DNA from 2 places in the Clostridium ljungdahlii DSM 13528 genome. Region 1 is predicted to be linked to the other one. Evidence: riboswitches for the same ligand, from Rfam matches in the RefSeq annotation. Region 1 holds a riboswitch; the other holds the start of a gene.
What was found. Region 1 has a riboswitch for magnesium ahead of CLJU_RS01455 (magnesium transporter). Riboswitches for the same ligand answer to the same signal wherever they lie in the genome.
Positions count from the first base shown of each region.

Region 1 (8,427 bases):
TTCTTTTATACACTTTTTAAGTTTTACAAGACTTTCTTCTGAATCTACTATATCTAAATTAATCTTTAAATTTTTCAAAATGTTGTAATTTACGCTGCAATCTTCACTCATTCCACTTTCTTTTCCAACTAAAAATACATGAACCTTTTTGTTTAAATTATAAAGATGTCTTGCTACCGCAAAGCCATCTCCACCATTATTTCCCTTTGTACAAATTACACAAAAAGATTCACATTTTTTTAGATCTATGTTTTTGACTACCTTTAGTGCTGCATTTTCCATAAGTACAATTCCTGGTATTTTTAATTCATTTATACTGTACCCATCTACAGCTCTAGCTATTTTTACAGTCGCTATCTTCAACTCCATCTACCTCCATTACGGCATAGGCTATAGCGTTATCCACTCCATGAGATATACTGAGATGAATCTTGTAATTCCCACATTTATTAGCTATTAACTTTGCCTTTCCCTTTAATACTACAATAGGTTTACCTAAAGCAGTTCTATCTACTTCTATATCTCTAAAATCAAAACCACTAAATCCAGTTCCTAGTGCCTTTACTATAGCTTCCTTAGCAGCAAACCTTCCTGCTATAAATTCAGGTCTTAAATTTTTATTTTTAAGATATTCTACTTCATTCTTACTAAAAATTCTATCTATAAAATTTGAGTGTTTACTAACAGCCTGTTCTATTCTCCTGATTTCAACTATATCAACCCCAACCCCAAATATCAAAATATAACACCTCCAATTTTAATACCTTTAATTATATACCTATTATATTAATTTTTTAATATAGGTATAATAGATATATTAACTTTTTATATAAAAAAAAGAGGATTTCTCCCCTTTTCTATTAAATTAATATGCTGCATAATTTTTTTGGTTGTCAAAGTCCATACTGTATTCGTCTACATAATCACCTATTACATCAACCAAGTGGATAGGTGAAACTTTATTGTCATATAGTAATTTCAATAAATTATGTACTTTATACCTTTCAGGACTTATATTTTGAACACTATCTCTTTGCACATTTATCAATTTTCCATCTAATATATCCTGTCTCTCAATTTCAATTCCATAAGCCTGCACCTCTTCAACATCCTTATGGGAATATGAAATAGCTATTTTGCCTTTAAGTAATCTATAAAAGTATACATACTTAATTTGATCTACTTTCTCCTTACTAATAAAATTCTCTATTATCATAAATTTTCTCCCCCCATAACCTAGCTCATTATTGTCTTAAAAATATATTAGCATATATATAAAAAAAATGTGTCACTTCCTGATTAGCTTTTCTTAGAAATTATCCCTTATATATGACAATAAAAATCTATTGCTCACTTATCTTAAAAGCATATATATTTTTATCCTATTTAATAACAATTTTTATTAAATGATGCTGTCGAAAGCTCATCTATTTTGGCTATATATTTTTAAACTACCTGCAAAATCTATGTTTACCTATAATTTTAATAAGAGGTCTCGACCATATCCATGAACTTGTTGCTGTAGAGGGATTAAAATAGTATATTGCTCCTCCTGAAGGATCCCATCCATTTAAAGCATCCCTTGCTGCATTTATAGAGCTCTGTTGCATATTTGAATGTATTTGTCCATCCACCACAGCAGTAAAAGCTCCTGGTTGATATATAACTCCTGCTACAGTAGATGGAAACCTAGGATCCCTAGTTCTATTTAGTATTACAGCTCCTACTGCTACCTGTCCTTCATAAGGTTCTCCTCTAGCCTCTCCATTTATCAATCTAGCTATTAATGTTACATTTTGACTGTTTCCACCAGTATTGCTTCCAGTATTTATTGCAAGGGCTGCTAAAGTTGCATCTCCAACTATACCATCAGATTTTAGTCCATTTTTCGATTGAAAATATTTTACTGCAGTGTAAGTTTGATACCCGTATACTCCATCTACGCTGCCATTATAATACCCCCAACTTCTGAGTTTTTGCTGTATTTGTATTACCATATTTCCTCTTGAGCCATAGTAGTAGGCCACAGCTTTCACTGCATTATTATAGGGGAGCAAGAATAGAGAAGTTGATGCATATGTAAACACTATAGCAAGTATTAGTACTAATTCTCTTTTAAATCTCATAATTTTCTTACCCATATGACCATCTCCTTTTAATGTTGGTTCTCCTAAATGTAGTCTGTACACAAACGAAGTAAAAAATACATAAAAAAATACTATCAATTTCACTTTAAATAAGTGGAATTGATAGTATTTTCTATCCTACTTTTCTTAGCCTTTTTCTCCAATTTGGTATTAATATGTCTTCTACTAAGTCATTCATTATAACTATGCCACACAGCTTTTCTTCATCATCTATTACAGGTAATGAAATAAGATTATATTTTGAACACATCTCTATGGCTTCATCTATATTTTCCTTATGATTTATACTTACTACATCCTTGATCATTATCGCCTTTAATGTATCTTCAAAATCTGACAATATCAAGTCTTTCAGAGACACCACACCTTCAAGCTGCTTTTGATCATTGATAATATATATATAATGTGATACCTCATCTTCCGGATTAATTTCTTTTAAAAACTCAATAGTATCTTTAACGGTTATGTTTATATTAAAGCAGATAAAATCCTTATTCATTATACTTCCTACAGTTTCTTCCTTATATTCCATAAGTGATCTTACTTCATCTGCATCATTTTTTTCCATATTTATAAGTATTTTTTCTGCAGTATCTTTATCTACTTCATCTAAAATATCCGCTATTTCATCATTAGGCATATTGTATAATACCTCATCCCTTTTAGATTGACTCAAATTTTCCAGAATATCCAGCTGTACTTCTGGATCTATTTCCTCTAATGTATCCGCTGCTAGATCCTCATCTAAACTTTCAAAAACCTTCTTTCTGTAGTTTACATCCATATCTTCTAATATATCTGCTAAATCAGCAGGATGGAGTTTAGATAACTTTTTATATGGTACGGAAAGTTTTAAATTGTTATTTATCATTTCTAGTGATTCTACATTATCCCAAATTATAAGGCTATCTTCAGGTTTTTTATTAAATAAATCATAAAACTTTTTTATGATTTTTTCTATACCAAGCCTTCTTCCTAAAGCAAGAACTCCTGTATCTACTGCTACAACCCTATACTCTCCTGCCATTTCTGCAATTCTGAGATCATTAACTCTTACAAGTTTTTTCCCGTTTATATCCACTATCTGTCTATCTAAAAGATGTTTTGATAAAAGATAGGAATAACTTTGAAGTATTATTTCCCTTATACCTTCTCCTTTAATTATAACCTTGTCGTTATCATCATAAAAGTTTATGTTCCTACACTCACAATTAAGTATTTCTTTGCCCTTTTTTATCTTATATCCTATGGCTCTTGGCATTCCATGATCAGAAGATACATAAACGTCCCAAAGTTTCCCTACATATTCGTCAAATTCATTATAAACCTTTTTATAAAGAACCTTACTCAACAAGAAACTAGATAACTTTTTCATAAATATTCCTCCTTATATGCAGAGAAATATTTATAGAATCTACATCAACGTTTTAAAAGTTATCAATAGCATTGCCATCACCAATTAGACCTAATACTTCCCTGCACTCCTTCTATTAAATTTTCTTCTAAGATGCACCGACCTCCATAAGGTCCGTTTTCCATTTAACACACCACCTAAATTAAAAAATTTAAACATATGCAAACAACTAAAAAAAGCCCATAGGGCTCTTAAACTAAAACTTTTTTAATCGTACGAGTTTTAGCACTATATAGCTTTAGATTTTCATCCAGCTGCATTAAGTAAAACCTTACTACGGTAATACCTGTTCACCCATTGGCATCTCTCGATGTTTCGGGGCAGCAGCATATGTCTATATAGGAGCCTCACCTAACATAATTAAACATAAACATTTACTTTTATATTATAATTATATTACAAATTCACTATAATGCAACTAGTAAATATTAAATTTATTTATATTTACCTGTTATGATACTTTAATTTCATTTTGCTCATTTTAATGTAAAATATCATAATTTATCTTTGCATGTTTATATTATTTAGTGTGTGTTCTCTTTTCCTTATCACTATTCAAAATCTACATATTCCTAAATATTTATCTCATAATATAATATGTTATACTAAAAATAAGTGAAACTAAATCTGAAATATAAGAACGGAGAATGTAAATTGAATTTAAATACTAGTTTTTTACCTATATGTAAAAATGACATGAACGCAAAAAATATAAATCAGTTAGATTTTGTCCTTATAACAGGAGATGCTTACGTAGATCATCCTTCTTTCGGCTCAGCTATAATATCAAGAGTCCTGGAAAAGGAGGGTTTTAAAGTAGGAATAATAGCTCAGCCTAACTGGAAAAATGTAAATGACTTTATGAAACTTGGAAAACCTAAATTGGCTTTTTTAATAAATTCCGGAAATATAGATTCTATGGTAAATCATTATACCGCGTCAAAGAAAAAAAGGCATGATGATCTTTACTCCCCAGGAGGTAAATCTGGTTACAGACCCGACAGAGCTGTAATAGTATACTGTAACAGGGCAAGAGAAGCCTATAAGGATGTTCCAATAGTAATTGGTGGAATAGAAGCTAGTTTAAGGAGATTTGCCCACTATGATTACTGGAGTGATAATGTAAGAAGAAGTATCCTTTTAGATTCAAAAGCAGATCTACTCATATATGGTATGGGAGAAAAAACCATAGTACAAGTGGCAAACCTATTAAAATATGGAATGGGCATCCATAAAATTACAGATGTAAGAGGTACAGTGTACCCTTGTAAAGATAAATCGCTCATAAAGGATTATGTAGAAGTACCTTCTTTTGAAAAAGTAACGCAAGAAAAAAACGCTTATGCCGAAAGCTATAAACTAGAATATTACGAACAAGACGCATTAAGAGGAAAAACCTTAATACAAAAACATGGAGATCATTATATTGTTCAAAACCCACCACAGTTTCCATTAACAGAAGAGGAAATGGATATAGTATATGATTTACCCTACATGAGAACATACCACCCTATATATGAAAAATTTGGTGGAATACCTGCTATAAAAGAAGTAAGTTTCTCCATTACAAGTCATAGGGGTTGTTATGGAGGCTGCTCTTTTTGCGCTCTTACTTTTCACCAAGGTAGAACCATCCAAAATAGGAGCCAAAAGTCTATAATTGACGAGGCCAAATTATTAACTACTTTAGACGACTTTAAAGGATACATACATGATGTAGGAGGTCCTACTGCAAATTTTAGGCATAAGGCGTGCAAAATACAAGAAAAGGCTGGGGTGTGTAAAAATAGACAATGTCTCTTCCCTTCTCCCTGCAAAAACTTAATTATAGATCATAGTGAATACTTAAATCTATTGAGGAAAATAAGAAAAATTCCTGGTATAAAAAAGGTATTTATACGTTCAGGAATAAGATATGACTATTTAATAAATGATAAAAATACGGATTTTTTTGAAGACTTATGTAAATATCACATAAGTGGTCAATTAAAGGTAGCTCCAGAACATATAAGCGACAGGGTTCTAAATCAAATGGGAAAACCTAAAATGGACGTATACAATAAATTTGTAAAAAAATATTTTGAAATAAACAAAAAAATAAATAAAAAACAATATCTAGTTCCTTACCTCATGTCCAGTCACCCGGGAAGTGATTTAAATGCAGCTATAGAACTAGCTGAGTATATAAAAAGCATGGGATATACTCCTGAACAAGTTCAGGATTTTTATCCTACACCTGGTAGTTTATCTACAACTATGTACTATACAGGCATTAATCCTTTAAGTGGTGAGAAAGTATATGTACCTAAATCACAAAAAGAGAAAAATGAACAAAGAGCACTTTTACAATTTTCTGTTCCGAAAAATTACAATTTAGTAAAAGAGGCTTTAATCAAATGTGGTCGTGAAGATCTAATTGGATCTGGTCCTCATTGCTTAATACCAAAAAATCCTCCAAGAAGACGTCATCATAAAAGTAGTCATAAGAGCTCTAAGTAAGAAATGGCTTTATATTCCGGATATTTTTACAACCTTAAGTACGTTAAATATTTTGATAAGTCTAAGCAAAAAATTCCAAAAATCTAAGAACTTTTGAAAACTCATGCCTCAAACAATTCGAAAGTTCTAAAATTTTTTAAGGAATTTTTCACTAAGACTTATATACAAAATATTTAAAAGTACTTCATTATTGTAAAAATATCTTTACATATAAAAGAATTTCTTAAATTAGAACATTATATGATAACTTTCCTCCCAACGTCATGAAACATTAAAATTATAGATTTCCTGAGGTACGAGGGAAGTCATCATTATTTGAACTTTGATATTTGGACTTTAAACTTTTTACCATGTTAAATGTTGTAAAAATGTTCGGAGCATAAGTTATTTTTTACCTGAAACTTTGTTAGGGACTTTGTAATTAATCCTGTCAGCTGTTTTTTTTACTTTACTCAAAGCATATATGAAAACAACAATCCAACCTACATCTCCAAGTACATTTTCTGCTAAGACTCTAATACCCATAAGCCACGCTATGAGCTCTGATATAGTTATGCAAGCTGCCAACAATACCATGTATATACCAAGTTTATTGGCATTGGTTTTATTAACAAATCCCAAAACAAAAAATATTACTAAAGTATTAAATACCAAGTATCCCCAGTATATATATTGATTTGATAAAACAAGAGTATATCCTAAAATAAACTTGTACTCCTCTAAGTTCTGCAGTACAGCTTCGCACTTATACATCACAATAGCATATGCAGCACAAAGTACTGCAGTTATTATAAATATGTAATAAAATTTAACATTATCTTTTCTTACAAAAATATAAAGCACTGTAATAACTATAATTGGGACTGAGAGTAAATTCAAGAAAAAAGGCACTTTCAGCAAATATAAATATTTCATACTGCTGGAAAAGTACATAATAAAAATAGAAGTGTACCTTAACAACATAGCCCCTATAATAATAAAAGCTACAACTTTTATTTTATACGATAAAAATCTAATTAAAATAGCTCCTCTGAAGAGCATTATAAGCATGATAAGCAATAAAAAAACATAAACGTAGAATGCCATATATTCTCCTTCTTTATTAATAGTATTCTAATTATATTTATTAATATCGCTTATCTTATATTACTATTTTAAATAAATTTATAACTTTATCTCATCTTTTAATCCTAAAACTTCTATTCCACCTTTAATACACTCTATAACAAGTGGAAAATCCGGTCCCCTTTCACCATCTATATCAGTGACTATATCTTCATCACAATACACTTCTATTTTATTTGATTTAAAGTATATAAGTCCAGAAGTATCTTCCAAGTGATCTCCTCTTAGCATTTTTATAAATAGTGATATAATATCCTTTATCATTCCTGCTTTTATTATAATTACATCTAAAAGTCCATCTTGAATTTGAGCTTTATATGCAAACTTAAAGTTTCCTGCCATCTGTCCATTAAATATGAGCATAAGGTACATGTCCCCATCAAAAATTGCATTCTCAGACTTAACTTTTACCTTAATTTTTCTTAAATTTGGAAGTTGCTCTAATCCTTTAACATAATATGCTAACTTTCCCATAGTATTTTTTAAATTTACATCTGTTTTTTGAGATACATCCGTAAACAGTCCCGTACTAGCAACATTTATGAAATATTTGTCATTTACCTTTCCTAAATCTAATTTTTTAGGAACACTGTTTACTATCTGTTGGCAGGCCTTTTTAATATTTTGCGGCATTCCTATAAATTTAGCAAAATCATTGGCAGTTCCTACCGGAAGTATGGCTATAGGCATATCTATATTTAACCTTTTCATACAGTTTACAACATTGTCTACTGTTCCATCCCCTCCAGCTATCAGTATGTATTTGTAAGTTTCATCTATATCTTCAAATGCCTTTTTTATGTCAAATTCAAAACTTATTCTAAAAGGAACTATTTCATAACCATATTTTTGATGTATCATAATAACTTTATCTATATTTGATATTATTGTATTTTCTCCTGAATATGGATTATAAATAAATTTCACTTTATTCATGTTAAACTCCTCTAATTATATAAATTACAAACCTAGATTCTTTATTTAAATATGTCACCTGATATTATATCACCTAAAGTAATAAATCCACAAGATTACTTGTAAATCTTGTGGATTTATTTACAAATTATTAAATTCTAAAATGCTGAGTAGTTATTTTCCGATATACTACTCAAAGCATCTCCTGCCTGAGTATTTGATTTAGGATTTACTGCTAAATCTCCTAAAGATACCATTCCAACTACATTTTTATTTTCAACAATAGGTAATCTTCTTATTTGCTTATCACTCATTATTCTGGATGCA
Region 1 covers NC_014328.1:298,158-306,584, reverse strand. The annotation lists gene CLJU_RS01475 (bifunctional ADP-dependent NAD(P)H-hydrate dehydratase/NAD(P)H-hydrate epimerase) at 1-363, opposite strand, end outside; gene acpS (holo-ACP synthase) at 335-739, opposite strand; gene CLJU_RS01465 (DUF6514 family protein) at 866-1,216, opposite strand; gene sleB (spore cortex-lytic enzyme) at 1,452-2,141, opposite strand; gene CLJU_RS01455 (magnesium transporter) at 2,260-3,522, opposite strand; M-box (ykoK) riboswitch at 3,761-3,927, opposite strand; gene CLJU_RS01450 (YgiQ family radical SAM protein) at 4,216-6,060, shown strand; gene CLJU_RS01445 (hypothetical protein) at 6,445-7,146, opposite strand; gene CLJU_RS01440 (YegS/Rv2252/BmrU family lipid kinase) at 7,225-8,121, opposite strand; gene CLJU_RS01435 (CBS domain-containing protein) at 8,259-8,427, opposite strand, start outside.

Region 2 (8,427 bases), 1.4 Mb from region 1:
TTTAAACTCATGGAAAGTTTCCTCAAATGCCTGTTCACTTTTAGCTCCAGATGTTGCTTCATGATTTCCAAAACCAGGATAAAAGAAATCAATGGGATAATATTTGGTAACTGTATTCTTAAAATACTGCAGTTGAATCTTTATACCCAAATAGCCAAATCCACCTTGCACTAAGTCACCGGGCATAACTGCAAATGAAGGCTGAGGTATTATCTTTTTTATGCTTTGGAGAGTTTCTGTAATAGCTCTTTTATTAATTCCTCCACCTATCCCCCGACAATCAGCCATAACTACAAAACGCAAGGATCCATTTTTTCCTTGTTCAGTACTGGTACTTGGGTATGGTGAAATCTTTTCTTTCTTATCCATTAGATTTCTAGTTCCACATGAAGTGATTGCAGTAATAATAACAAATATCATTAGAATGGTTAACATCCTTGCTTTAATTTTTAATCTCTCCTCTCAATTGCAAATGTGCATTCAAGTTCTCATATTTATAAATAACATTAACTATTGTCTAATTGAAAATAATTGTATTGTTAATATATTAATAAAAAAATACTAAAGTATAATAACAACAAGACACCTATTATCCTTATTTCTTATATTACTTACTTTTTTTGTTTAAACTAAATAAATAATAGCAAACTATTAAAATAGTAAACCAAATAGGTGCTATAATAATGGCTATTAAGGTATCCTTATTAAAAAACATGGTTACCACCACAAATACTAAAAATGATAGACTAATCCAATTAATGTAGGGATATCCCACCATCGGGAATTTTAGTTCTCTAACTTGTTGCAGTGTAAGTTTCTTTCTGAAGTTCATTTGAGCTATTAAAATTATGCTCCAAACCCAAATTGCACCAAATGTTGCAACACTGGTTACATAAGTAAATACTTTTGAAGGAACCATATAGTTAAGAAAAACTCCAATTAGCATAAAAGCTGAAGAAAATATAATTCCATAAGTTGGAACATGAGTTTTTCCAAGTTTATTGAATACTTTCGGGGCTGTACCTTGAAGGGAAAGATTATAAAGCATACGACCAGTACTAAAAATTCCACTGTTACAAGAGGATAACGCTGCAGTTAGTACTACGAAATTTATAATTCCTGCAGCTACTACAATTCCAAGTTTGCTAAAAGTTAAAACAAAAGGACTTCCTATCGTACCTAGACTGTTCCATGGATAAAGAGACATAATTATAAAAAGTGCACCTACATAAAAGACCAATATTCTCCAAAGAACTTTATTAATAGCTGATGGTATAGTTTTTTGTGGATCTTTTGCCTCTCCTGCTGTAATACCTATAAGTTCCATTCCTAGGTATGAAAACATAACCATTACTACTGACATAATAACTCCCCATATTCCTTTGGGAAAAAAGCCTCCATGAGTCCATAAATTTGAAAACCCAATTGGCTTACCATCATTGCCTAGACCAAATATGATCATAAGTAATCCAAATATAATCAATGAAATAATTGTAACAACCTTAATCAGTGCAAACCAAAATTCAAATTCCCCATAGGCTTTTACAGCAATTAGATTTATACAAGTCATTATAACAACCGCTATAAGAGCTGGTATCCATTGAGGTATGCTGGGAAGCCAAAATTTAACATATATACCTACTGCAGTAATCTCAGCCATACAAGTTACAATCCACATAAACCAATAAGTCCAACCCGTTAAATAACCTGTAAGGGGCCCTATAAATTCGCTAGCATAAGTACTGAATGAACCAGAAACTGGATATGAGATTGCTAGTTCACCTAAAGCTCTCATAATAAAAAACATTACGATTCCTGCAAGTGCATATACTAACAAAATAGCTGGACCAGCTGTTTGAATAGCAGTGGCAGAGCCTAAAAATAATCCCACTCCTATGGCGCCACCAATTGCAATCAATTGAATATGACGTTCTTGCAAACCTCGTTCTAGATTTTCATTTAGTGGATTTTGCTTATCCATTGCTATCCTCCTACACAATTAATATTCTAATATAACTATTAAATCTCATATATAATTAGCAATATACAATTTACGCATTTAATATTCATAGATTTTATATAAATAATACCGCTGCCAAAAATATAATTACAACAAAAAATAGTATACTTAAAATGTATTTTGGATGGCATAGACAAAGATATTGTAATTCCCAAAAATGCTGTACTTCCCATCAGTTATAGACAGCAAAGAAATATTGAAAAACTTAAATTTAAAATTTTTTGGGATTTACGTGAGGATTATAAGTTAGAACCAACTCAGAAGGAAATACCTTCATATTAATTTTTAGGAGGAATGAATTTTGAAGAACATTTCAAATGGACTTCGCATGATTCTTATGATTGGATGCTGCGGAGCTTTGGCAATATTTAGTTCTACCATATCAAAATCTCCTATTTTGCCCATATTCGCAAAAAGTTTAGGAGCAACTGGTATACAAATTGGCTGGATTGCATCAACATCGACTATACCCGGAATTTTGATAAGGTGCATTATCGCACTTATTAACCGGCACAAAACGAAACAAATGACATAAATTAAAAAATAGAGTAAAAAAATAAAAGCCATTCCCCAATACTGACTTTTATTTTTTTTACTCTATTTTTTTAAAGCAGTTACGATAGGTTCAAAAGTTAAAATAGCTGTTAATATAACTAACACTATAATAGTTATCCATCCTATTACATTTTTAGTCCTACCATTTACATATTCCCCCATAATATCTTTATTATTTACCATAAGCATCATACAAATTAAAACTACTGGAAGTAACACACCATTTATAATTTGTGACCATAATGTTATCTGAATTAAAGGTGCTCCTGGAATCAATATAATACCAATCCCAATAATAATTATTATAGTAAACAGTGTAAAAAATTGTGGTGCTTCTTTTAATGTTTTATTTATACCAGCTTCAAAGCCAAAAGCTTCACAAATATAAAATGCTGTAGCTAAAGGTAGTATTGTGGCCGAAAAAATAGAAGCTATAAATAATCCAAAAGCAAAAATTTGAGAAGCAAAAGCTCCGGCAAGTGGCTTCAACGCTAATGCAGCATCTTTAGCCTCATTTATTTGAATTCCATTTTTATGAAGGGTTGCCCCACAAGCTACGATTATAAAAAAAGCAACTACTACTGTAATAATACTGCCAACAACAACATCCCAAAATTCGTATTTAAATTCTTCCATCTTAAGTCCTTTTTCTATAACTGCTGACTGCATATAAAACTGCATCCAGGGAGCAATAGTAGTTCCCACCATGCCAATAACTGTACTTATATAGTCATAATTAGTTTCAATAGAAGGATGAATTAACGCATGTCCTATTTCATGCCAGTCTGGTCTAGCAAAAAGTGCAGAACCAACATAGGATAACAAAAATATGCTAAAAACCAAAAACAACTTTTCAGTAGTCTTATAAGTACCCTTTACCACTAGAATCCATACTGCAATAGCAGCTAGTGGCACAGATATATATTTGCTTACTCCAAAAATCTGCATACTACCTGCAACACCTGCAAACTCAGTAGCTGTATTTCCTATATCTGCAATGATTAATCCAATAAATATAAAAAAAGTTATCTTAACACCAAAATTTTCTCTAATTAAATCTGCCAATCCTTTACCTGTAACTATACCCATTCTAGCATTCATTTCCTGCACTACAAGAAGCACAATAAAGCATGGTATTAATGACCAAAGTAATTTGTAACCATATGCAGCACCTGCTACAGAATATGTTGTAATACCACCTGCATCATTATCTACACTACCTGTTATAATTCCAGGACCTAAAACACTTAAAAATATCAATAGATTTGCCATCCATGTTTTTCTCTTTGCATTCATCATTAACACCCCCACTATCTATACCTCTTATTTGACTTAGTAATTTCATAGAAAATATCATTTATATTAACAATCCCTATGATATGCATTTGTTCATCAATTACGGGTATAGAAAATAGGTTATATTTTGATACAGCTTTAACTAAATCCCTTATTTCATCTGTATCCTTCATATATATAACTTCTTTAATCATAATATCTTCTAATTTTTTATCCTGTTTGGAAATAATTAAATCTCTTAAAGATACTATTCCTACAAGCTTATTTTCATCACTTACAACATAAACATAATAAATTTCATCGATTTCCTCTTTTGATTGACAAATATCATTTACTACATCAGCTACTGTGTAATAAATTGGACATGCTATAAAATCAGTATTCATAATACTTCCCACTAAGTATTCCTCATATTCCATAAGTTCTCTTACTTCATCTGAAATTTCTTTCTCCATATTATTAAGCAATTCTTCTGCTTTATTTTCATTTAATCCATCTAAAACATCTGCAGCCTCATCAGCTGGCATTTCTTCCAAAATATCAGCTGCCTTATCTGTAGATAATGTTCTGATCAAGCTTACCTGTACATCTTCTTCTAGCTCTTCTAATACATCTGCAGCTTTTGCGTTATCTAAGCTAGAGAAAATAATTGCCCCCGTATTTACATCAAAATCCTCAATTATATCTGCAAGATCTGAAGGATGAAGTGTGGATAGTTTATTATAGCTTTTTGAAAGTAAAATGTCTTTTGAGGTAAAAGCCGTTTGAATATCATCCCATAACATTAGTTTACTTGATATTTTAAATCCTAATCTCTTTAATGGTTTTGCAATTCCAATCCTTCTTAATAGCCCATCCATACCAATATCTACTGCTGCAATAAACATACCTGATGGTAATATAACTAATCTAACATCGTTAGCTCTAACTACCTTTCTTCCATTAACATCAACAATCTGTTTGTCTAAAACATACTTTTTCAGTAACATACAGTCACCTAAATCTTTATCTTGAACTTCACTACATATTAAAACATACTGTCCTTTTTCTTTAGAAACATTGATATTATCAAAGCCAATAAATCTTGTTCCTTCTTTTGTCCTAACAACAGCTATGGTAACTTTAGGATTTTGAAAGTTCACATCAACAGCTGCATCCTTTAAAGTTCCTATTACTTCTTTACTAGTCGTATAAATTTTATTGCCCAATATTCTACTTAAATAAACACTTGTAAATTGCATTGTATACACTCCTTTGCTTTCAGGGTGCACAATGCAAATTTTTTAATGCAAGTACATCCCTATAATATTTTTACCAATAAATCTTTAAGTTTTATATAATTACATTTATGACACGGGTCACTGTCCATTAAATTCATCACCCTCCTTAGCTTGATAATTTATCCAATAAAAAATCTCTTCACAACAAAATGAAGAGATTGGATCCTTAATAAATTCCAAGACAAAAATAGTACATCTTCACTCGTTGAGTTTTGACTCTGTAAAGCTTAGATCATAAGCATTCATATTTCTATGAATGTTGTCAGCTACATTAAGTAAAACCTTAATCCGGTAGTACCTGCTCACCCATTGGCGTCTCTCGACATTTCTGGGCAGTAGCGTATGTCTTGTACAGTAATCTCACCTAACAATGTTATTAAATTATATTTTCAATTAATAATAATCTATTACTCATTATATACATATATTCCTCAGTTGTAAATATTTTTTAAGCAATCATAATGTTAAAAATATGTTACTTAGAAGCTTTATATCCTGCACACTCTGCAGCCCATGTTGTCGTAAAATAAACGCTATTTTTAGTATTCTTCATTTCATTATTGTAAGAAGAATTTCCTGGAATATAATATGTGTTGTTACTGGTATCTCCTATAATAGTTCCTTTGCCATTTGCATCTACATACAATTTATCTTTACTGTCAGTGCTATAAGTATAAATTGGATTAGTACTGCTTTGTCCAAAATTGCTTTGTAAAGTATTAAAATCATTCTGTACTGAAATAAGATCATTCTGCAAGTTAATAAGTCCATTTTGAAAATTTACAGAACTGCTTATAGTTCCAAAAGAATATAAACTAGTTTGTTGACTACTGCTAGGGTTACTTGGAGTAACAGTACCGCTAACAGCTACCTGTGTTTTCCCTGACATTGGATATTGATTTTTAATATCTATCTGACTAAGAGCATATTCTGAATTAACCATTAGAACAAACAGTAAAAAATATAAAATTGCCGGCAATCCATATCCTAATCCAGCTTGCCACTTCTCTCTAAAAAATATAGGTTTAATCAATATGGATTTCAAAAAAAGCATCATAAATATGATTCCTATACAGTAAAATATCCACTCAATCATAATAACACTTCCAAATTTAAATATTTTTATGCATTATACATCTAAATCATTAAAATCAGATTAAACTGCTGAAAAACAAAATGAAATAATTACTGACCCACTGCAAGATACTTTAAGCTTAGGAATAAGCAGAGATGCAGATATTTCCCACATATATGCAGAAATATCCAAGGAAAATAATTTTCACATTTTTTTACAAATAGATTTGAATATTGACAAATTCACTGATTATAACATCAATATGCTACTGTTCAACAAAGGTAAAATTTCTAAATTTAATATTCAATTTAAAGACAAAAAATTAATATTAAAACACAATTCCATCATTCCAATAACAACTACATATGGAGGAATAAAATATTCTGTGTACAGTGGATTTATCCACATTACTATTCCTTATAAAGATACAGGAAATTTCGACCACATGTTTATAAATGCCTCAACCTCTATAGAAAATCATACACTTGATAAAACTGCATGGAAAATGGTAAATACAATTTAAAAACAGCACCTAATTTATTCCATAGCAATAACTATTCGGAATAAATTAGGTGCTTAAAGTTATTGATTTTTGAATGTTGTTTTTGTGTTGCGTAAGTTCTGTTTATTGTATAATCTACTAAATCCACCCAATGTTATCAATTTCTTTTCAAGTATTTCATACAAATTTTCAATTTTGCTCCTCAATTTCAGATTATAAATGTAACTTGTTCCACAAACAATCATATACGCACCTATAACATCCATAGGATAGTGCTGTCCAACATATACTCTTGAAAATCCTACAATTACCGACAATATAGTTAACATTAAACTAAGTACCTTATTATACTTTCCAAGTCCTAACGCTATACTCATTGTCCCCATTGCATGGTCACTTGGAAAAGATGCGTCTTTCACATGAGTAAATAATAGATTTACCTTATTATGAACAAATGGCCTGTCCTTATAGTAAATGCCTCCAATAATAAAACTTAAAATCAGGTTGATTACTGTAATAACAAAAGTGCTAAACGCAATCTTTCTATAATCAGAATTTGTTTTTACAATTCCTAAAATAAATACTGTTGCAAGAGCTGCCATAAATATATAAGGTACATCCTTTGAAAAGAAAATCATTATACTATCTAAAATACTATTTTTATTTGCTAAATTATTTATTAATCTAAAAAGTTCCATATTCATTTTTAACTATCCTTTCTATCAATAATCAAGGCTCTATATTAATCATATCTCCACTGTTATTATTTTCATTTCTCTTTTCTCCTATAAATGTAACTACTCCTGGGATAAGAGAAATTATTATAATGGCAATTAGAACATATGAAAAATGTTGTTTTATAAAAGGTAAGTTTCCAAAGAAATACCCTCCCCCTAAAAATAATGTAACCCACAAAAATCCACCTAGCATATTATAAGTAATAAATTTTGAATAACCCATCTTCCCTATTCCAGCCACAAAAGGTACAAAAGTCCTTATTATAGGTATGAACCTCCCTACTACTATAGTCATAGAGCCATGCTTTTTATAAAATCTGTGTGCCTTGTTAAGATATTCTTTATTTATATACTTAATATCTTCTTTTTCTAAAATTTTAGTTCCAATCTTTTTCCCTATGTGATAGTTAACTGTATCACCAATAACTGCAGCTAAGTAAAATGCAATAAATAGTATTAATATTTCAAGTGATCCAGTAGATGCCAGTGCCCCCGCTGCAAATAAAATAGAATCTCCTGGTAAAAATGGAGTAACAACTAATCCAGTCTCACAAAATATAATTAGAAATATAACAGCATATGTCCATATTCCGTAATTTTGTATCATTACATTTAAATATTTATCAAGATGCAATATTACACTAATTAAAGCTCCTATAACACTCATATTTTTCTCCCTTCGTAATTAAAATATAATTCATCTTTGCTCTGTTATACATTATCAACATATGAGATTAAAATTAGATTAAAAAGCTCTTAGATTTATCTTAAAAATGATTTTTTATCAAACAAATGTCTACCAGCTTTTTAATTATATGGCTTTTAGTATATAAAAAGATGCTGCCTCAAAATGTATTTTGAGACAGCATCTTTTTCTTCTAATTTACTTTTACATCACAATTGACAAAATAACTAAAAAAATATCAATTAAAGAATTCAATTATACCAAGTGCTATTAATAA
Region 2 covers NC_014328.1:1,735,022-1,743,448, reverse strand. The annotation lists gene CLJU_RS07855 (metallophosphoesterase family protein) at 1-420, opposite strand, end outside; gene CLJU_RS07850 (amino acid permease) at 608-1,981, opposite strand; gene CLJU_RS07845 (hypothetical protein) at 2,322-2,555, shown strand; gene CLJU_RS07840 (Nramp family divalent metal transporter) at 2,618-3,871, opposite strand; gene CLJU_RS07835 (magnesium transporter) at 3,886-5,112, opposite strand; M-box (ykoK) riboswitch at 5,342-5,530, opposite strand; gene CLJU_RS07830 (hypothetical protein) at 5,627-6,247, opposite strand; gene CLJU_RS07825 (undecaprenyl-diphosphatase) at 6,809-7,432, opposite strand; gene CLJU_RS07820 (DedA family protein) at 7,458-8,132, opposite strand; gene CLJU_RS07815 (manganese efflux pump) at 8,389-8,427, opposite strand, start outside.
Region 2: another riboswitch for magnesium. It lies ahead of CLJU_RS07835 (magnesium transporter); the one in region 1 lies ahead of CLJU_RS01455 (magnesium transporter).